3 regions of the Xylanibacillus composti genome follow, and region 1 is predicted to be linked to each of the others. Evidence: riboswitches for the same ligand, from Rfam matches in the RefSeq annotation. Region 1 holds a riboswitch; each other region holds the start of a gene.
The links. A riboswitch is a leader RNA that binds a small molecule or an ion and turns the genes downstream of it on or off. The one in region 1 is predicted to bind cobalamin.

Region 1 (7,139 bases):
TGCCGCTGGCGCGCCGCCAATGACAGCCCAGAACAGGGGGGCGACGATGCCATCCGATGTATTTTCGGCGACAGTTTCAATCGTGCCGCGCACAATATCGGACTCCGCAAGCTGCTCTGTATCCCTGCCGACGATCATCGCCAATGACCGTCTTGCTTCCGGCAGCCTTCCTTCCCTTAAAGGCTTGTTCACCTCCCAGGCAGCGTCTGCCAAGCCGCGCATGGCAATCGTCGTATAGACGAGCAGGATTTCTGCTGTGAACCCCAGCCAGCCCGACAGCCGGTAACAAGCTGTAACAAGCAGCCATGCCAGAAGAAAGACCAGACCGGGCACAAAGACAGCCATGACGAGTCCCATCCCGACTTTGCGCGACTGCGATCCCCGATTCCATCGCGATTCCAAGAAACCGATCAGCTTCCCCATATAGACGACGGGATGCGGCATGCGACGGGGGTCTCCTAACAGCAAGTCGAGCACGGCCGCTCCCCCCAGCAGCGATAGAACAGTAAGAATGGCGCCGGCTAACGGCCCTGCTTCGTCAAAGACAGAGGCACCTATATAATAACCGTACAAGCTGTCTGCTCCTTTCTCTATTGTCTGCTTATGGCGTATAGTAGCTGCCATAGCAGCTTGTAACGATCACGAGCCCGGCTGCGAGCAGGGTGATCGTATAAAAGCTCACCGCCTGGTCTTCTCTAACGCCATGCGCGTAGCTCTGTAAACGGCGCGGCCAAGCAATTTGCCAATGACCGTTCCCGATCCTGCATAGGGAGTAGGCTCGCCCAGCTGTGTAGCCGCTATCAGCAGACTATCTGTGGAGGTCCCTGTTGCCATCGACTGTGAGCGGGGATCGCGCACATTCATATCGTGCAGGGCTTTCACTTTCGCCTCGGTTACAGTCAAGGCCGCATTGACCAGCGCGCCGTCTGTCAGATGTGCATCTGCGAATACCATCGTATTGATGGTGCCGGGAATGATGAACGGTTCAGGCGCGAGATCACTCGAAATGTCGACCGCATTTCCGGCTCCTGCCGTTACTACGGCCATTACCTGGTAAGGACCCGCTTCGTCTTCGACGACGGCCATATGCTTCAAGTGCACAGCCGTCATCATGCCCACGGCCTGCTCGAAGGGAATGTCCAGCTCCTCCATCCAATGGCGAATATCTGCAAGCGGATCCTTGCAGCTGTAATGCTTGTCCACATGAAAATTGCAAAAGTGCCGAATCCACTGCAGTCCTTCGCCGTTCACCCCGTTGGAAATCGTGCGCAGCGGATGATCGAACGCGATATGAATCAGCCGTTCATTCTGTTCCAGCCGGAACGATTCTCGGAATGGAGCGCGCTTCGGTTCCCTGTCATCCGGCTTCGGCGTCATGAACCATTGAGGCTTGGGGATCAGCGGATGGTATTGGGCAATAGCGCGAACGCCGTACACGCGTCCGATGGAAGCGCCATCCCGCAGCACGCTGACATCCCCCTGCTCGACAATTTTTCCTTCCCGCAGCAGCGCTACCTGATCCGCGTAAAGCGCCGCGACGTTCAAATCATGCAGAATAGCCACAACAGTCAAGCTGTCCCTGCGCTGCTTCTCTCTTAGCAAATCAAGCATTTCGTAAGTGTGACGCACGTCCAGATGATTCGTCGGCTCGTCCAGCAGAAGCAGGGTCGGCTCCTGGGCCAACGCCTTGGCTAGCAGCACGCGCTGCTTCTCTCCGCCGCTCAGCTCACGGAAAGAGCGAAAACGGTAATGCAGCACATTCGTTGTGCGCATCGCTTCTTCCACCGCTTCTATATCTTGGCGGCTTGCTGTTTTCAACAGCCCTTTTTGATGCGGATACCGGCCCAGCATGACGATCTCTTCTACTGTAAAATCGAAGGCAACCTGCTCTTCCTGCGCCAGAACAGCGATCAGTCTTGCCCGTTCTACCGAGGAATAGCTCTGAAGCGGAGCGCCGTTCAGCTCAATGTCACCGGCAGACGCCTTCAAAACGCCCGTCATCAGCTTGAACAGCGTGGATTTCCCGCTGCCGTTCGGCCCGAGGAGCGCGAAGAACGTGCCTTTCTCCACTTGCAGCGATATATCCTGTACAATCGGTCGGTCCTTGTCGTAGCCGCCGCTCAGACGCTGAAGCCGAATCATCCTCGCCCCCTCCTTCCTGCCTGCTGTCTAATTAACAAAAATGCAAAGACCGGAGCGCCAATCAAAGCCGTGATTACGCCGATAGGCAGTTCTCTCGGCGCTATTATGGTTCGTGCCAGCAAGTCGGCCAGAACCAGATAGGCCCCCCCAATGAGCATGGACAAGGGCAGCACGTGGCGATGATCGGGGCCTGTTACAAGACGTACAAGGTGGGGGATTACCAGCCCGACAAAGCCGATTGCCCCGGATACCGCGACAGAAGCGCCTGTCAGCAACGACGCGCCCAACAGAATCATCACTTTTTTTCTTCTGACACTGACACCCAAGTGCTCCGCGGACGCTTCGCCGAGGGCCAGGGCGTTTAATTCCCGCACATGCATAAGCAGCAAGAGCGCACCGATTATGGAAAAGGGAAGCAGGAGTTGCGCATAGCTCCACCCTCGCATGCCTACATTGCCCATAAGCCAATATAAAATTTGGCTCATGTCCTCACGCTGGCTCAGCGCGATAATCAAGGACACAATCGCACTCATGAAGGAAGTCATGATGACGCCTGATAAAATTATGGTTTCTACTGCAAAATTGCGACTGGACAAATGAGTCATGCCGAAAACAAGCACCAAGGCAACGAAACCGCCCAAGATCGCCATAACGGGAAGTGAGAACGAGCCCAATCCCCATAAAGTAAATTGAAAGAACAAGACCAATACCGCACCCAATGAAGCGCCCGATGAAACGCCGATAATATAGGGATCCGCCAATGGGTTGCGCAGCAGTCCCTGAAAGGCAGCGCCGGCCAGGGACAAGGAAGCGCCGATCAGCAAACCTAGCACAACGCGCGGTGCGCGAATATTCCAGATTATTAATTCTTGGCTAACCGGGATCTCGCTCATCCACGTCCAGCGAAGCACATGCTTGGCCAATATGGCCATAACCGTTTCGGCCGGAACCGTCACGCTGCTTGCCAACAGACCAAGAAGGGACGCGCCAATAGCGGTCCCTCCTGCGAATGCATACCAAAGCCATACTTTTCTCTTCATCATTGCCGAATTCCTCACGGTATGAAGATGTCCGGGTAGACGAATCTCGCCAGCTCTTCAACACCGTCTATTAGCCGCGGACCGGGTCGTGTCACAGTATCGCTGTCAACATCGTACACCTGCTGGTTGGCGACGGCCGGCACCTCAGCCCACCCCTCTCTGGCATATACCCCTTCGGACGGATTCTCTACATAGTATCCATACGTAGTTATGATGACATCCGGCATGAGGGAGACGATCTCCTCTTCCGTCATTTTCACCCAGCCAGTCTGATCGCCTGCCACATTCGCCGCATTAATGGCCTCGATCATCTCATGCATAAACGTCTCTTTGCCAGTAGTAAAAATGTCCGGCGCCGGCGATACCTCAATCCAAACGCGCTTCGGTGTTTCCACGGCTTCCGCCTTCGACTTGACCTCTGCCAATCGCTCCTGCATGTCCGCGATAATCGCTTCTGCCTTGTCCAACGTGCCAGTTGCCTTGCCGAACATGCGCATAGTCTCATAGGCATCCTCGAAGGATTTCGCTTCACCGGCTACAACAACATCAATGCCTGCTTGCCGGAACGTATTCAATACGTCGGCATGTGTCTTGAAATGATATTGCGATACCAGCGCCATGTCTGGCTGCAGCTCGATGATTCGCTCCACATTCATGGCCTGGCCGCCTAGTTTTTCCTTCTCTTGGGCCGCTGCCGGATAATTACAGAAATTGGATACTCCGATAATCTTGTCCCCAAGGCCGAGCGCGAACGCGATCTCGGTATTGCTTGAAAGCAGGGACACAATCGTTTGCGGTTCTTCCTCGATCGTAATTTCTTCACCGCTGCCGTCTACAAGCACCGCAGGAAACGCGGCTTCGTTCTCCTCGCTTCCAGAGGCGCTCTCTATACCAGCCGGAGGTTCAATCACAGTGGCTTCGTTCGAACCATTGCCCTCATTGCTTTCGTTTGCGCCGCAGCCAGCCATCAGTCCGACGGCCAGCATGAGTAGAAGCACACTAACTCCCCATTTTGTCCAATGCCTCTTCATGTCCATCCACCCTTTGCCGAAATTTCCACACAAAAAACGCCTATCCAGGCTGGAAAGGCGTCGCTCGACAATTACGATAACTGCAGACAAGCTCAGAGCAGGAACGGCCGATTTCATCCGTTTGATCGAACCTTGTAGGCTCGAAGCTTGTCCACATCATTTCGAAATTGAGAAGCGCCTCTCCTCGAAGGCCGCTTATCTAAGACAAGCAGGCAGGTCTACTGACTTCGCGCTTCTTCGCTGGACATCTCCCTTCCCATACATACGTACAGTGGATTGCCGGATGCTGCTCCACGCTTACAGTGGCGGGACCGTGCCGGATTTGCACCGGCTTCCCTTTTCACTCTGAACCTTTACATTCAGAGAACCATGCTTGTCAAATATTCGTTTTTTGTGCATGCCTTATTATAGGCAATCCCTTCCTAGATGTAAATAGCAGAATCAGGAGGGAGAACTCGCACCGGAAATACCGGCGCTCTCGAAGGTCGCCATCTCCGCCAGCATGCGCACAGCCGATTCCAACAGCGGATAAGCAACCGCCGCGCCGCTTCCTTCTCCCAGCCTTAGCTGCAAATCAAGCAGCGGCTCCAGCCCAAGCCATTCCAGCACCGCTTCATGCCCTGGTTCCTGCGACCGGTGACCGGCTATGAGATAGCCGCGTACACCGCTTGCCAGCTTGACAGCCAGTACCGCAGCAACCCCGCATATAAACCCGTCCAGCAGAACAGGTTTGCGGCGGGCCGCTGCCGCCAGGATCGCGCCAGTCATCGCGGCGATCTCCAGCCCGCCAATCTTGCTGATGATATCAAGCGCATCGGCGGGGTCGGGTTTTCGGGCCTCGAGCGCTCGCTGGATCAGCGCAGCCTTGCGCTTTCTCGCATCAGGATTTAGCCCCGTTCCTGCTCCGGTCAGCTCCTCCGTCGAACGACCAGTGATGACCGCCGCTATGGCAGTGCTGCTCGTCGTATTGCCGATCCCCATCTCCCCGGGTATGATGCATTCGGCTCCCTCTTCGATTAGCCGGGCTGCACTTTCTATTCCTGCCGCAATGGCCTCCACCGCCTCTTGGCGGCTCATGGCATCCTCACGCGCGAAATTGCCTGTCCCTTCGCGAACCTTGCGCTGCCTTACCCCCTCAACCTCCGACAGGTCCGCCGCTGTGCCGACATCCGTAATGTCCAGCTTGGCGCCGATTTGCCGGGCAAACACATTGATCGCTGCCCCGCCCGCCGCGAAATTGCGAACCATCTGGCCCGTCACTTCTTGAGGAAATGCAGATACGCCTTCTGCCACAATCCCGTGGTCTCCCGCAAACACGGCAATGCCGGGCGGGAAAATTCGCGGCAAGGGCTGACCGGTTATTTCAGCCAGTTGAATAACGAGCGTTTCCAATCGTCCCAAACTGCCGGGGGGCTTCGTCAATCGCTCCAGCCTTTGCTTGGCCAACTCGCCGCTGGCCTGATCGAGATCGCCGATCTTCGCACAAATCTGCTCCAATGACATACTTGCATGCTCCATATACGTTCAACTCTCCTTACACCCAATTTATCCATTTGAGGCCGCATCCGTTAAAATTCGTTCTATTCTTTCCATGTCCAATTGCTGCTCCAGCACATCGGCAAGCCGATCATAGGCTTCTTCCCGGAGAAGCTCCGAATTCGGCCGATCCTTTAGCGGCGCCAATCCTTTCCTTGCCCGGATGCCGTTAAGCCAAGCCGCGCGAAACGCATCATTATGAAACACGCCATGGACATAAGTGCCCATAAGTTTACGGTGCTCGTCCAGCATGCCGTCCCGAACCTCTTCCGATGAACCCATTCTAGTCAAGACAGAGAAGGGCTGCCCTTGCTCATAGTGCGTCCAGCCGTGATGAATCTCATACCCATGGATGACATATTTCTCTCGGGCGAACTGTGCGGCACCCTCCACGCGTACGGTAACTTTCTCCCGCCGCCATACTGTATCCATGGGGAACCAGCCGAAGCCTATCCGGCTCCCCTCCGGCGATTCGACCCGCTCCTCATCCTGCACAGACCGGCCCATCATTTGGAACCCTCCGCAAATACCGACAATCCACGGTTCCTGTATTGCCCTGCTGCGTTCCACCGCGGCAAACAGGCCGGACTCCTGCAAAAACCGCAAGTCGCCAAGCGTATTCTTGCTACCCGGCAACACAATGGCATCCGGATCGCCAAGCTGGGACGCCGTCTCAACGAGCCGAACATGGCAATCCGGCTCTTCCATCAGCGGGTCCAAGTCCGTAAAGTTTGAAATAGAAGGCAAGCGAATGACCGCTATTTGTATGGGTTTATCGAAATTCGGCGATCGGCTGTATTGCGCAAGCGCCATGGAATCCTCTGACTCAATATGAAGTCCTTCGACATATGGAACCACGCCAAGCACCGGCTTGCCGGTATAGTGCTCCAGCCATTCCAAACCCGGCTCCAGCAGCCGAAGGTCCCCCCGAAATTTATTGATGATAAAGCCGGCTATCCGCTCCCTGTCCTCCGGCTCCAGCAGCTGAAGCGTACCGACCAAACTCGCAAACACACCGCCGCGGTCAATATCTCCGACGAGCAGAACAGGAGCCCGAGCCATTCTTGCGATTCGCATGTTGACAAGTTCACGGTCATTCAAGTTGATCTCGGCCGGCGAGCCTGCTCCCTCTATCACGATGCGCTCGAACTGTGAGGCCAGTCTCTCATAAGCTTCTGTCACGATGCGCAGCCCTTCCTCGAAAAACTGTTCGCGGTATTCGCCTGCACGCATGTTGGCCAGCGGTCGGCCATGGACGACGATCTGCGATTGCATGCTGCCGCTTGGCTTAATTAGAATCGGGTTCATATCCGTGGTCGCCTCGATCCCTGCCGCTTCAGCCTGCACGCCCTGCGCACGGCCAATTTCCTTCCCGTCTGCCGTAATATAT
Region 2 (7,139 bases), on a different contig from region 1:
TCGACTCGTGTCGGATTTAACACATAACCCTTTTGAATAGTCAACTTGTCGATGGACAGGGTAACGTAGGCTTGGCTCGGTGGAATGACTCCGCCACCCGTACCACCGCCGGGACCGCCAGCAGAACCATCATCGGGATCGTCGCCAGAACCGTCGTCGGGTCCACCGCCAGATGGGCTTTGCGCGCTAGCCGAATAGACGATAAAGTCGGTGAAATGCTTGGTTTTTACGATTAAATGGTTTCCGCTGTCGTAGGCATATTCGGCCTTGCCGCTCCTCTCCCCGTCGGCGTCGCTTGCGAACTTCTCAATTAGTCTAAGCGTCCCATTCTCCATATAAGCCGCCGACTTGCCTTTTGCACCAAGGAAAGTAATGGTGACATAACGGTCAAACTGGATTCTTTCGTCGCCGCCCAGAGATATGATTTGTACAATCTCATCAAGCTTTTGGTCAGAGGGCAGCGATTGACTCAGCTTGTCTGTCACTGCGGCATTGGCATGTTTGAACGTTAATAATTCAAGTGCAGCAGGATCGCCGCTTGTAATGGCGGCCCCTTTCGGAATTTCGGCAGCGACGTCCCCTTTCTCGACCTTTATTCCGGGCAAGCTGCTGTTTTTCGGCAGATCAACGGTGACCTTGGAACGATGCGCTGCAGGTATTTTTATAGTGATGTCCTTGCCGCTGTCCCCCGCTGCAACCGGGATGTTCACATCCCGGCTGTCCGCCGGTACTTCAAGCACCGGCTTGTCCCCTGCCGGCAGCGGAAGCTCTTCCGGTTGTCCAACCTGCACATGGTAGATTAACGTATATGTCACATCGGATTTGTTGCCGGCCGCGTCGGTTGCTTCCACTCGAATCGTGTTGGTGCCGACAAGTAGAACTGCGTAATACGAGCCGTCTGTTCCTGTCAAGATCTCGCCGTTGAGCATAACGGTAGGTTGGATGACAGGATCCACATTATCCGTAACGCTCACCGTGAACAGCACTTCATTGCGGCTAAATACCTGCCCATCTTCTATTCCATGGATCAAAATCGTCGGAGCCGTTTCATCTTTTTCCTCCGGTTCTGATGGGACATCGGTCATGTCGTAAAGGCGGTTCTTCCCTTCGACAAATCGATCATAAGCAACAAGCGCATAAGTCCCCTGGTCGGTAGCCATGCCATCTACGGAGCCTGATTTCACGTGCTTGAAGCCGCCTTCCGGCACGGCAAACTCCATCAGCGCGTCTAGAGCAGATCGGCCATTCTTCCTAAACCTTGGATCCTTGTGCGGGTCTATCTTCAATCCAGTCAAGGCAACAATGACCTGAGCCACACTTTCGCTGCTCTGCGATCCCCAAGCCCCATATCCGCCGTCTTCCAGCTGTGCGCTTGACAACCAGGCAACCGCCCGGTCAATGGCTGCTCTGACTTCGCCATCTGTTTCATAGTAGGGAGTCAGCCCCTGGATGGCCATGGACGTGATGTCCGGGTCCGGAACCGATCCCCACAGCGCCCATCCGCCGGCATTCGCTCCGCCTTTGTTGACTTCCCGATCCAGAATATATTGAATGAGCTTCTCCCTAGTCGTTTGCTCGGCTACGCCTTCCAGCACAGGCACGTCAAAGTTTTGGGAATCCAGGGCGATCAGCGCGAAGATTGGCCCGTTGATGCCTTGCCTGATCACAAATTGGTAATCGGCCAGCGCTTCTTTAATATCATACCCGGCAACATTGCTGACATCTTTCCCGATCGCCACAAGCCCCAGCATTAATCTCGAATGCTCTGACCCTTTGTTGCGGTCGAGCTTGCCCGGGTGACTCGGATTGACCATCAATTGCTTGACGGCTTTCTCCACGTTCTCATAATAAAGGTCATAATATCCTTCCGGCACGGGATAATTCGCCCTGGCCAATGAGAGAATCGACCATTCGCCCCCTCCTGTGCCAAAGGTAGGGTTACGGACTGTTTGGACAAGGTAAGCCAGATTTTTGTTCAGTTGTTCTTTCGGTGCAGCCGCTTGCGGGTCGCCTTCCTCCTCGGGATAGCTTATCGCAACCGTGTAAAGAGTTGCCCCCGAAGAACTGTTCATGCTCGGCCACAGCGGATCGCCCACACCAATGATAATTTGGCTGCCTTCTGCAACAGGAATCGCTTCGGTCCGCTTATAGCCGGATGACGAAGCATCATAGGCATCCAAATAGACTCTAACTTGATAGTTCTTATTGGCTGCTGTTGGGGTTACCACAATTTCAGTGATCCCCTCATGGATATGTAGCGTATAAGTTGATTGTTCTCCGGAAAATTGCGGGGAAAGCTCGCCCGAATCAAAGAACAGCGATTTTAACGAAGTGTCCTGGTTATAAAAGGAGCCGCCAAGGTCCTCCCCATAGCCGTTAGTTGTATATAGGATGCTGATGATATCGCCATCTTCAATGCTCGTGGCACTGAAGCCCGCATTCGTAAACCAGTCATTCAGCGTGCCCATCCAACCGGACATAGGGCCTCCGTCGAATGCCGCCAAACCATGAATGTTTGATATATAGCCGGCAGCTACTCCTTCGGCGGCGATGTTGTTTTCAGCCAATGCTGTTTCCACAGCATCCATCATAGTAGCGCCGGCATGAATGTCCACCGGATACTGGTCCAGCAAGGTCCCTTCCCATGGCGCGCCGTCTGCGACCAAATATGTGCCATTCTCAATCGTCACATAGACCGTTCCGGCTTGCTCAATCTCCAGAGCCTCTGCCGTGAACAGATCGAATTCATCGAGATGTCCGGGGTCCTCCCCATAAACTTGTTCAGCTACAGTGGCTGCCTCATCTTGACTGAAAGACTCTGAATCGAGCTGTTCAGCTGCATGGACAGGATTTCCGCCAGCCTCGTATCCGCCCTCATCCGCATAGCTGGCCAAGCCATAAAACATATTCATGATTAACGCTAAAATTAAAACTATGGACCCTATTCTATAAAATGCTTTGAAATCGTTTGACATTGTTTTTTTGTCCTCCTGAATGATGAAAATTCACAAATCTTACGTGCAAAATAAAAACACCTCTTAACATAAGTTAAGAGGCATGAGAAAAATATGAAATCCGAAATCTCGCATTTTCCATTCATTCACCTCTCCATCGTCCGTAGAGTTACTTGGTGTAGGCAACAGGCAGGTCTTCTGGCTCAAGCATCATCATTCTTGCCGCCTTCCCAGTTTCCCAGTGGCATATGGCAAGAACTCCTCTTTTACAGTGGCGGGACCGCGTGGGAATTGCACCCACTTCCCTATTATCCAAGCACAACTCGATGATCGAATCATGCTCGGCACCTGTTCCAACGCTATTCAATTCTAGAACTATAAACTACTATAGCTTACTTTCCCGTTCCTGTCATTTCAATTCGAGCTATAGATTGATTCCCCAATCCAGATGAGCGCATGGGAAACCGAATGATCGATAATATTCCACCATCGACTTGCAGATCGTAAAAATAAAGTCCGGCTTCGACGTCTCGATGATGGCCATAACTATGGAATCCGTATACAGTGGGTCTTCAACAGACCAATAGATGTGCGGCAGACGGAATTGATCCACGCATTCGCGCAACCACTCTTGAATATATAAGGCCTGCTCATTTCCCCAGCCATTCGTAATGAAAGATCGCTGAATAGCCTAGATTTTCGAGGCTCTCTTTTCTCTAATTCCCTTATTAAGAAATCTTCCTATTTGATTCATCCGGATTTTTTCGACCGATTCTGCATGCTTGTCATGCGAAATCACCCTTAATAAAAAACTGGTCAAGCAACAGAAAAGTCGCCTGACCAGTTAACCAAAGTTCAGTTTATGGTATCTGTCTAACCCTGCATCTCAACAAACCTTCCTCAACTACATTTGCTGTATCCGCAGTTGGTGCAGTTTTTGCAGCCTTCGCTGTTAATGAGCGAGGCGCCGCCGCAGGAAGGACACAGGTCCAGCGATTGGCGAATGGTCGCATCGCCAGTATGCTCCGGCGCTTCTGCCGCCGGGGCGGGCGTTCCGTGATCCGCATTTCCTTCGTAATGCGCATAGCCGGAGGAGGCGCTGCCTGCTTCCAGGCGCTCCAAGTGAATTTCCAGCGACTTGGCAAGCGCGTCGGCGATCGATTCCACGCGGTTCGGGCCGAAGCCGATCGCGCCGGAGCCGCCGATACCCTTCAAGTGCTTGATAAGCAACCGTTCCTTCTGGCCATGGTCGCCATAGCGCAGGAACAGGGAGCACACCCGTCCGAGCGCCTCGGACATAGCGAACACGTCGGAGCCGGCCTTGCCCACGTTCAAGAAGATTTCGGACGGAATGCCGTCCAGATCGTTGATCGTAATATATGCTACACCCAGCGGGGTGTTGTACTTGTATGTCGAGCCGGACAGCACTTGCGGACGACGCTTGTACTGGCGGTCGAAAATTTGCTCTGTCTTGCTGTCGATATCCACCTTCAACGATTCACTGATCTGATCGAACGCCTTGACATCAGCATTCACAGCTGTTCCCTGATCGGCTTCAGCCTTTGCTGCCGGCTGCGCGGCTTCTTCCTTCTTCTCTTCTTTCTTGTCCGTATGGAGCACCTGCTGGTCGCGGCTGCCGTCACGGTAGATGGTTACGCCCTTGCAGCCAAGATCGAAGGCCAGCTCATACAGCTTCTTCGTCTCCTCGACCGTGAAGTCCGCCGGACAGTTCGCCGTCTTCGAGATCGAGCTGTCTACCCAGCGCTGGATCGCAGCTTGCGCACGAATATGATCCTCCGCCTTCAGATCCATAGCGGTTACGTAGTAGTCCGGAAGCGGCTCGTCCGGATGCTGATCCTTCCATTCCTGGGCGATCGGCACGAGCTGCTTGTCGAAGCCGAGACGGCTCTGGCGATAATATTCAAAGGCAAAGTACGGTTCAATGCCGGTCGAGGTGCCGACCATCGTACCCGTGCTGCCTGTCGGCGCCTGGGTAATGACGGTGACATTGCGAATGCCGTTCTTCTTGATCGCCGCTCCCACCTCTGGGAACTCGCTGACCATGTTCTTCATGAACCCGCTCTGCAGGAACTTGTCCTTCACGAATTTCGGGAAAGCACCCTTCTCTGCTGCAATCTCCGACGAAGCGAGATAGGCTTCCTTCGCCATAAAGCCATACAGCTTATCCAGGAATTCCATTGATTCCGGGCTGCCATAGCGAATTTTCAGGCGGATCATAAGCTCGGCCAAGCCCATCGAACCAAGGCCTACGCGGCGTTCATTCTGCTGATTCGCCCGATTTTCCTCGAAGTGATAAGGTGTCTTGTCGATGACATTGTCCAGGAAGCGGACGGAATAGCGTACCGTCTTGCCAAGCTCTTCCCAAGCAACATCGTCTTTTTCTTCATCGTAAAACTTCGACAGGTTCACTGCGGACAGGTTGCATACGCCCCACGCTGGCAAGCCCTGCTCGCCGCACGGATTCGTGCATATAATCGGATTGAAGTACCAGCTGTTCGACATCTCATTGTAGTACTCCATGAACACGACGCCCGGCTCCGCCGATTTCCATGCGGATTCAATAATCATGTGCCATACGTCGCGCGCTTTGACCGTATCGTAATGGATGACCGGCTTGCCGGCATCCTTCCACTTTTTCATATCGCCGTCCCACAGCTCGTTGTAGTCCGGGTCTGTCGTATCCGGGAAATACAGCTCCCAGTCCAGGTCTTCCTTCACAGCTTTCATAAAGCCGTTGCTTAAGCATACAGACAGGTTCGCGTTCGTTATTTCGCCAGCCTGCTGCTTGACTGTAATGAAGCGGATCAGGTCCGGATGCCAGTCATTGATCATCAGCATCAATGCGCCGCGCCGGCTTCCGCCCTGCTCAATCAATCCGGTCGTGTAGCTGAATAGCCCGCCCCAGGAAACGGCACCGCTGGACGATCCGTTGACACCCCGGACAATCGCTCTGCGCGGGCGCAGGCTGGACAGATTGATGCCGACACCGCCGCCGCGCGACATGATTTCGGTCATTTCTGTAAGCGTGTCCATAATCCCGCCGCGGCTGTCTTTCGGAGATGGAATGACGTAGCAGTTGAACAGCGTCAATTCATCGCTGGCGCCAGCCCCTGCCGCAATGCGTCCGCCGGGAACCAGCTTCCAGTCATCCAATATGTAGCGGAATTTTTCCGTCCATTCCTGCTGTTTTTCGGGTGCTTCGACTGAAGCCATGGCGGATGCCAGACGATCCCACATTTGGTCCGGTGTCTTCTCTATAGTCAGCGTCAGCTTGTCAATGTTGGAGTCCACAACTTGACCGCTGCGCAGTTTTACTTTCACTTTCTTGCCTTCGCGTTCAATGATCTCCCCGACTTCCTTCGCGGGAAACTTCGGATCGTCCTTGGTAAGAACCAATACGTAGTCACCGACCTTCGTGTTGTTCGTATCGGCGTCCTTCCTGGCATAGCGGTCCAAAAAGATCTTTTCGCTAAGTCCTTCCAATCGCTTCGTTTCCATAGTCTTCAACCACAACACCCTCCCACTTGAAATAAGCTGCCAATCGCCCCGATCACATTCGACCCGCCGACTGGCCCCAAACGGTCATTTACAGCCAAAATCCCCGAAATTCGCGGAATTTCAGCCAAAAAACATGCAAGGAGTTCCGACAAAATCACCGACGATTCGCGGTTGTCGATACCCCAAGAATCACTATATATTGTATACCTTGATCATTATACAATACTATATCTAGTGCATCTATCAACCGGAGGTTCAAATCCGCCAACAAATTAAAACTTCCTTCCGCATAGCTCGGAATATCTCTCGATATCTCCCTATTTTAACAATACGCCATGTATATTTCGACAATTTTCATCACAACAGCGGGAGGCCTTGTCCTGCTTGCAGTCCGAGTAAAAGAGTGTGAGCATGCATCAAAGTTCGGTCCCTGGATGCGATTCGGTAAAAGACCAGAAATGCGAATAAACGCCCAACTATGCTTCATTGCCCTCTCCTAGCGTTCAAGGGAAACCATACCATTTCGTTCGATTGGATATCGTCGATGTACGCGATGCGGCCCAAGCTATGCTGGAAGCAGCAACCCACGGAAAAACGGGGGAAGCCTCGCGGTCAGACTAATGCGGCAGGATGCGCTCCACTGGTAAGTTGCGCATTGGCCCGATC
Region 3 (7,139 bases), on a different contig from region 1:
CTATATGGCGGCCTCCAAGTTTTATAACGATTACGCGATGAGAAGCAACGACCGCGCCTACTACCTGGAGCACTTTCCGGACAGGGTTGCGATCGTTGCCCTCCATCTAGCCCGCGGGAATGCAGCCATTGCCCGGGAGCTCGTCTCCTCCATGATGGAACAGCGGCTGCAGCCGGCTACGCCGACTTTCCTGAATGCCGGCAAAAGCCGACGCGGCGAGATGGTGTCCTGCTTCTTATTGGAGATGGACGATTCGCTGAACTCGATCAACTATGTGCTGGGCACATGCATGCAGCTTTCCAAGATCGGCGGCGGGGTAGCCGTCAATCTGTCGAAGCTGCGCGGGCGCGGCGAGCCGATCAAGGAAGTTGAGGGCGCGGCGAAAGGCATCATGCCGGTGCTGAAGCTGATGGAGGATGCTTTCTCCTATGCGGATCAGATGGGGCAGCGCAAAGGCTCGGGTGCGGCCTACTATAACATTTTCGGCTGGGACGTCGTGGAATTCCTGGACAGCAAGAAGATTAATGCGGATGAGAAGATTCGCCTGAAGACGCTGTCGATCGGGCTGATCGTGCCGGACAAATTTTATAAGCTTGCGGAAGAGAACAAACCGCTTCATGTATTTGCGCCTTATTCCATTTACAAAGCTTATGGCATACATATGGACGATATGGATATGGACGAGATGTACGATCAGCTGCTGGCGGATGACCGGGTGCGCAAGAAGGCTGTCATGAGCGCGCGCGACATGCTTACCAAAATCGCCGCCGTCCAGCTGGAATCCGGTTACCCCTACATCATGAACAAGAGCAATGCGAATAAGGCTCATGCCCTGCGCAGCTTGGGCGCCATCAAGATGTCGAACCTGTGCACGGAAATTTTCCAGCTGCAGGAGACGTCCGAGATCGGCGATTACGGACAAGCGGATGTAATCCGTCGGGACATCAGCTGCAATCTGGCGTCCCTCAACATTGCCAATGTCATGGAGCGTCGCAAGGTGAGAGAGTCGGTGCATGAAGGCATGCTCGCCTTGACAGCGGTCAGCGACATGACAGAGGTCGCCAACGCGCCGGGCGTCGTCAAGGCCAATCGGGAGCTGCACTCTGTCGGGCTCGGCGCGATGAATCTGCATGGGTATTTGGCGAAGAACAAGATTGCTTATGACAGCGAAGAAGCGAAGGACTTCGCTCGCACCTTTTTTATGATGATGAACTTTTACTCGCTGGAAAAAAGCATGGACATTGCCCGTGAGCGCGGTGTGACTTTTGCAGGCTTCGAGCAGTCGGATTATGCGAATGGCACATACTTCGCCCGCTATGAGCAGAACGATTACCGTCCGGCGACAGACAAGGTCAAGCGCCTGTTCGAGGGCATCGCTGTTCCCGGGCCGGAAGATTGGCAACGGTTGAAGGAGGAGGTTGCCCGGTATGGCCTGTATCATGCATACCGGCTGGCCATCGCGCCGACACAGAGCATCTCCTATGTGCAGAACGCCACATCCAGCGTCATGCCGATCGTGCAGCCGATTGAAACGCGGACCTATGCGAACTCGACAACGTATTACCCGATGCCGTATTTGAGCGCGGACAACTTTTTCTACTACAAATCGGCGTACCAGATGGACCCGTTCAAGATGCTCGATTTGATTGCAGAAATTCAGGCGCATATCGATCAAGGCGTGTCCACCATCCTGCATGTCAACAGCGATATTTCGACCCGGCAGTTGGCCCGCTATTATATTTACGCCGCGAAAAAAGGCTTGAAGTCACTTTATTACACGCGGACGAACCATCTGTCCGTCGAGGAATGCGTCAGCTGTTCCGTCTAGGCAGCCGATGAATAGGGGGATGTGCGACGATGAAAGCAGTGAACTGGAATCGGCCGGACGATGATTTCAGTCTGACCTTCTGGAACCAAAATATTATGCAGTTCTGGACAGAAGAGGAAATACCGCTGTCTGATGACAAGATGGCGTGGCTGTCCTTGAGCGAAGCGCAGCAAGAGCTGTACATCAAGGTGCTTGGCGGTCTGACCTTGCTGGATACCGTGCAGGGCGGCGTCGGCATGCCGAAGATTCTGGAGCATGTGGACGGACTGCAGCGCAAGGCCGTGCTCGGCTTCATGGGCATGATGGAGCAGATTCATGCCAAATCCTACAGCAGCATCTTTACCACCTTGGTATCCAACGAAGAGATTGATCGGGTGTTCCGTTGGGTGGAGGAAAACCGGCATTTGCAAGTGAAAGCAGAGACGATTGCTCAATACTATAGCGCCATCCATACGAAGAAGGATCTCTACTTAGCGATGGCGGCTTCTGTCCTGCTGGAAAGCTACCTGTTCTACAGCGGATTCTTCTATCCGTTGTACTTGGCGGGACAAGGCAAGATGACAAGCAGCGGTGAAATCATCAACCTCATTCTGCGGGACGAGAGCATTCACGGTCTTTATGTCGGGGTGTTGGCCCAGGAGGTGTATGCGGAGCTGGACGAGGACGAGCAAGCCTCTGCGGATGAAACGCTGCTCGGGCTGCTGCGTTACCTGCACAGCAATGAAGAGCAATATACGGAGGAGCTGTATGCGGCTGTCGGCTTGACTGACGAGGTGAAGGCCTTCCTCCGCTATAATGCCAACAAGGCGCTGAGCAATCTTGGGCGGGAGCCGATGTTCCCGGATGAGGAGATCAACCCGATTGTGCAAAACGGCATCAGCACGCATACCCGCCAGCATGACTTTTTTTCCACCAAGGGCAACGGTTACGTGCGAACGATCCATGTGGAGCCATTGAAGGACGAAGATTTTCAATTCGACTTGTAAGGCGGTCTGCCGCGGCTTTTTCCACATCGCAACAGCGGCACACAACGGAATACCAGCGCAAACAGGTGCTGGCTGGAACTAGCGAGTGTTCAGCCAGCTTAATAGGGAAGTTCGGTGCAAATCCGACGCGGTCCCGCCACTGTGACAGAGGAGTCGCAGCTTCATGCCACTGGTTACGGAAGTAACCGGGAAGGCAGCTGCCGATGAAGACACTGCAAGCCAGGAGACCTGCCTGTTTGGACAACACTGCTAGACCAATGCCGCAGCCGAGTGCCGGTATTGGTATGGCCCTGCGCAAGACGGGGAGCGAACTCGCTCCCTGCCCTGCCGCAGGCGGTTTACCTACGGGAGATAGGGAGGTGTTAGACGGCAACCCACATAACAGATGAATGGGCGTCTTTCCCCTGCTTGACTACGGGGATAGACGTCTTTTTTTGTTGATTCAAGTTACGCTGAGGCAGCTTAGCGGCCAAATGCGGACAGCGGGAGCGGATGGCGAATGCATCCGCTTCAGGTATCGCAGGGAGTTGGGCGACGATATTGGACAATTCCCAATCCAAAGCAAACAGGAGGCAGATAGACTATGGGGGAAACGGTGACAATTGGCAATTTGGGCTACCCGAGGATAGGAAGCCAGCGTGAATGGAAGAAGGCGCTGGAGGCGTATTGGGCAGGCAAGCTGGAGGAAACGGATTTTTTGCAGGAAATGGCGCGCATTCGGCTGGAGCAGCTCGAGCTGCAGAAGGACAAGGGAGTTGAGCTGATTCCCGTCAACGACTTTACCTTCTACGACCACATGCTGGATATGGCAGTCATGTTTGGCATTGTGCCGGAACGATTTGCTTATAAAGGAGGACAGGTGTCTCTTGACACGTACTTCGCCATGGCGCGCGGCAGCAAGCAAGCCGCTGCTTGTGAGATGACGAAGTGGTTCAATACGAACTACCACTACATCGTGCCGGAAATTGGCGGCCAGTCGCCAGCGCTGACCGAGAACAAGCCTCTGGCCGCTTACCGATTCGCAAAGCAGCACGCAGGCATTGCCGGCAAGCCGGTTATTGTAGGGCTGTACACCTTTTTGAAGCTGTCCAAAGGCTTCCAGCAAGCGGAGCTTGGGCAGAAGGTCGGGCAGTTCCTTCCCGTATACTTGCAAATGCTAAAGGAACTGGAGCAGGAAGGCGTGAACTGGGTGCAAATCGATGAGCCCGTGCTTGTTACAGACGTGAGTGACGAGGACATGGAGCAGGTAGAGCGCATTTATCGGGCCATTGCACAAGAGGTGCCGGGATTGCACGTGATGCTGCAAACATACTTTGAGGGCGTGGACCGATTTGAACAGGTGGTGCAGCTTCCCGTTCATGGCATTGGACTTGATTTCGTGCACGACCGTGAGACCAATCTGCAAGCGATCGCCCGATACGGCTTCCCGCGGGACAAGCGGCTTGGCGTAGGGCTCATTGATGGGCGCAGCATATGGCGTGCGGATCTGGACAGCAAGCTTAGGCTGGTGGAAACGCTGGCGCAGTCTGTTCCTTACGAGCAGATGATCCTTCAGCCTTCCTGCAGTCTGATGCACGTGCCTGTATCTACAGAGCCGGAAGAGAAGCTGGACCCGGTGATCCGCAAGGCGCTGGCTTTCGCCAATGAAAAGCTGGATGAGCTGAAGCTGCTGGCCAGAGCGATTCGGAACAGCGCTGAGGCGGCAGGGGAACTTGAGGCTAGCCGCCAGCACCTCGACCGGTTCCGGTCGCTGCCCCAGCGCAACCGTCAGGATGTGGTCAGCCGGCAGACAGAGTGGGCGAAGCTGCAGGACAAGCGCAGTCTGGTCTTCGCGGAGCGTTTTCCCCTGCAGCAGGAGAAGTGGGGCCTGCCGGTTCTGCCGACCACGACGATTGGAAGCTTTCCGCAGACACCGGAGGTGCGGCAGGCGCGGCTGCGTTGGCGGAGAAACGAGTGGGATCAGAGCCAGTACGAGTCATTCTTGCAGGAGCAAATTGCCTCGTGCATTCGGCTTCAGGAGGAGCTCGGTCTGGACGTGCTGGTTCATGGCGAATTTGAGCGGACAGATATGGTGGAGTTTTTCGGAGAGAAGTTGGATGGCTTCATATTCACGCAGAACGGATGGGTACAGTCTTACGGCTCGCGTTGCGTAAAGCCGCCGGTGATCTATGGTGATGTCGCTTTTCGGGAGCCGATGACCGTGAAGGAAAGCGTCTACGCACAATCGCTCACTTCCCAGCCAGTGAAGGGAATGCTGACAGGTCCGATCACCATTTTGTGCTGGTCATTCGTGCGCGATGACAGGAGTCGGGAGCAAGTGGCGAATCAGATTGCGCTGGCGCTGCGCCAGGAGGTAGAGGCGCTCGAAGCGGCGGGCATCGAGATGATTCAGGTGGATGAGCCGGCGCTGCGGGAGGGATTCCCGCTGAAGGAGCGAGATCGCGAGTCGTATCTGGACTGGGCAACCCGGGCATTCCGCATCGCTACCTCTAGCGTCAAGGATACCACGCAAATTCACACGCATATGTGCTACTGCGAATTCCATGATATTTTGCACGCGATCCTCGCACTTGATGCGGATGTCATTTCTATTGAGACGTCCCGCAGTCATGGGGAATTGATTGCGAAGCTGGAAGGGGAAGGCTACGACCACGGCATAGGCCTTGGGGTTTATGACATTCACAGCCCGCGCGTGCCAAGCACAGCAGAAATGATGGATATTATTGAACGGGCGCTGCAAGTGCTGGACCCGGCATTGTTCTGGGTGAATCCGGATTGCGGCTTAAAAACAAGAGGATTGGAGGAAACAAAGGCAGCGCTTGCGAATATGGTGGCGGCTGCCCGGGAAGCCAGAAGGAAATGGCTATTGGCGTCAGGATAGAGCGGACAGGCAGAGGTCTCCCGATACGCATGAGTGTATCGGGACGACGCTGCTTTTTTATTCAATGCATCGAAGGCGCGTCGGAACCGCCGGGGAAGGTGCAGGAGCCGTTCAGAATCGGTTTAGAAAGCGTTGTTATAGTGATCAGAAAGTCCTAGTTCTAGGCGGGAAAGGAAGGAGGCTGTAGCCTAAACAACAAGCTGAATATACACGGCGAATATTGCCAATCTGGCCGGATGTGCCTGCCCGCCATTGGGCGCCGAAGGACAGTCATGAAGCATCGCAGGACCATGAGATTAAGTCGAGCAAATAGATTACAGGCATGCACCAAGAGGCCTCCATGGTCGCCCAGGCGATTGCGGAGGCCTTTTCTCTGAAAAATAGAGATAGGCATGCAGAGGAATATCGGTTATACTTCAAAGATTCAGACGACATAGAGAGGGAACTATGGAGAAGCGAAATGTAGTCAATATGCTGCTGGCTATGATGATGGTGGTCTTTCCTATATTCGGCTTCATTTACATTCATCAAGACCACGTAAGGCAGCCCCAAGCGCAAAGCGGCTGGATGGACTTAAGAAGTTCGCAGTTGCATGCTGGAACAGTACGACTCGATGGGGAGTGGGAGTTTTACAGCGGCCAGCTGTTGATGCCGGAAGATTTCGAACCAGCCCCGGACAGCGGTCGGGCAGCACCAGCCAACGGGATGCTGGTGACCGTGCCTGGAGCCTGGAATCGTTATCTAAATGAGGCTGGCGAAGGAACCGGGTACGGGACATTTCGGCTGAGGGTTATGCTTCCTGAGGCGAAAGAAGCTGTATACGGCGTTCATACGACGAATATCCGCATGGCCAATCGGATTTTTGTCAACGGCCATGAGGCGGGCTCCAGCGGTATGCCGGACACAGAACCGAACGGCAAGCTTCAGGGCAACATTCCCTACACGGGCTTTGTTCCGATAAACGACGATTACGCGGAAATCATCGTACAGGTGTCCAACTACATATACAGTACGGGCGGCATGATCGGTACGCTTCAGTTCGGGGAAGCGAAGGCGATTCAGAACAGCAGAGAAAGGGCTGTATACGCTGATGTGCTGACCGTAGCCAGCCTGGTCATCCCGGCAGGCTACTTCCTTGCGCTATACCGGCTTCGGAGAGAAGAACGATCGCTCCTGTTTTTGGGGATGTTCAGTTTTGGGGCAGTTATATATGTATTGACCCATGGAGAGAAGCTCATCGATCTCCTGATTCCTTCCTTGGATTACGGCTTGGTCATCCGCATGCAGTGGATTTCCTCGGCGCTGATCTATTATTTTTTGTTGCGCTACATTGATTTGGCCTTGCCGGGGGCGGTACATAGGCCGGTGCTCCTCCTTGTCCGGCTGTCGACCGTGGCATTCATTGGAATCGGAATTGCGGTGCCGACGCTCACATTCTCTAGCT

Region 2: linked by a shared signal. The riboswitch ahead of XYCOK13_RS16830 (S-layer homology domain-containing protein) and the one ahead of XYCOK13_RS02725 (ABC transporter substrate-binding protein) in region 1 are both predicted to bind cobalamin.
Region 3: linked by a shared signal. The riboswitch ahead of metE (5-methyltetrahydropteroyltriglutamate--homocysteine S-methyltransferase) and the one ahead of XYCOK13_RS02725 (ABC transporter substrate-binding protein) in region 1 are both predicted to bind cobalamin.

What each region holds. Positions count from the first base shown of each region.
Region 1 is NZ_BOVK01000006.1:192,090-199,228, reverse strand. Features, by position in the region: gene cbiB (adenosylcobinamide-phosphate synthase CbiB) at 1-573, opposite strand, end outside; gene XYCOK13_RS02735 (adenosylcobinamide amidohydrolase) at 679-2,142, opposite strand; gene XYCOK13_RS02730 (FecCD family ABC transporter permease) at 2,139-3,185, opposite strand; gene XYCOK13_RS02725 (ABC transporter substrate-binding protein) at 3,197-4,213, opposite strand; cobalamin riboswitch at 4,408-4,601, opposite strand; gene cobT (nicotinate-nucleotide--dimethylbenzimidazole phosphoribosyltransferase) at 4,655-5,731, opposite strand; gene XYCOK13_RS02715 (cobyric acid synthase) at 5,759-7,139, opposite strand, start outside.
Region 2 is NZ_BOVK01000051.1:73,869-81,007, forward strand. Features, by position in the region: gene XYCOK13_RS16830 (S-layer homology domain-containing protein) at 1-2,912, opposite strand, end outside; cobalamin riboswitch at 3,126-3,320, opposite strand; gene XYCOK13_RS22445 (DUF3880 domain-containing protein) at 3,379-3,642, opposite strand; gene XYCOK13_RS16835 (adenosylcobalamin-dependent ribonucleoside-diphosphate reductase) at 3,855-6,473, opposite strand.
Region 3 is NZ_BOVK01000018.1:55,479-62,617, forward strand. Features, by position in the region: gene nrdE (class 1b ribonucleoside-diphosphate reductase subunit alpha) at 1-1,828, shown strand, start outside; gene nrdF (class 1b ribonucleoside-diphosphate reductase subunit beta) at 1,858-2,814, shown strand; cobalamin riboswitch at 2,861-3,064, shown strand; gene metE (5-methyltetrahydropteroyltriglutamate--homocysteine S-methyltransferase) at 3,398-5,695, shown strand; gene XYCOK13_RS07950 (hybrid sensor histidine kinase/response regulator) at 6,143-7,139, shown strand, end outside.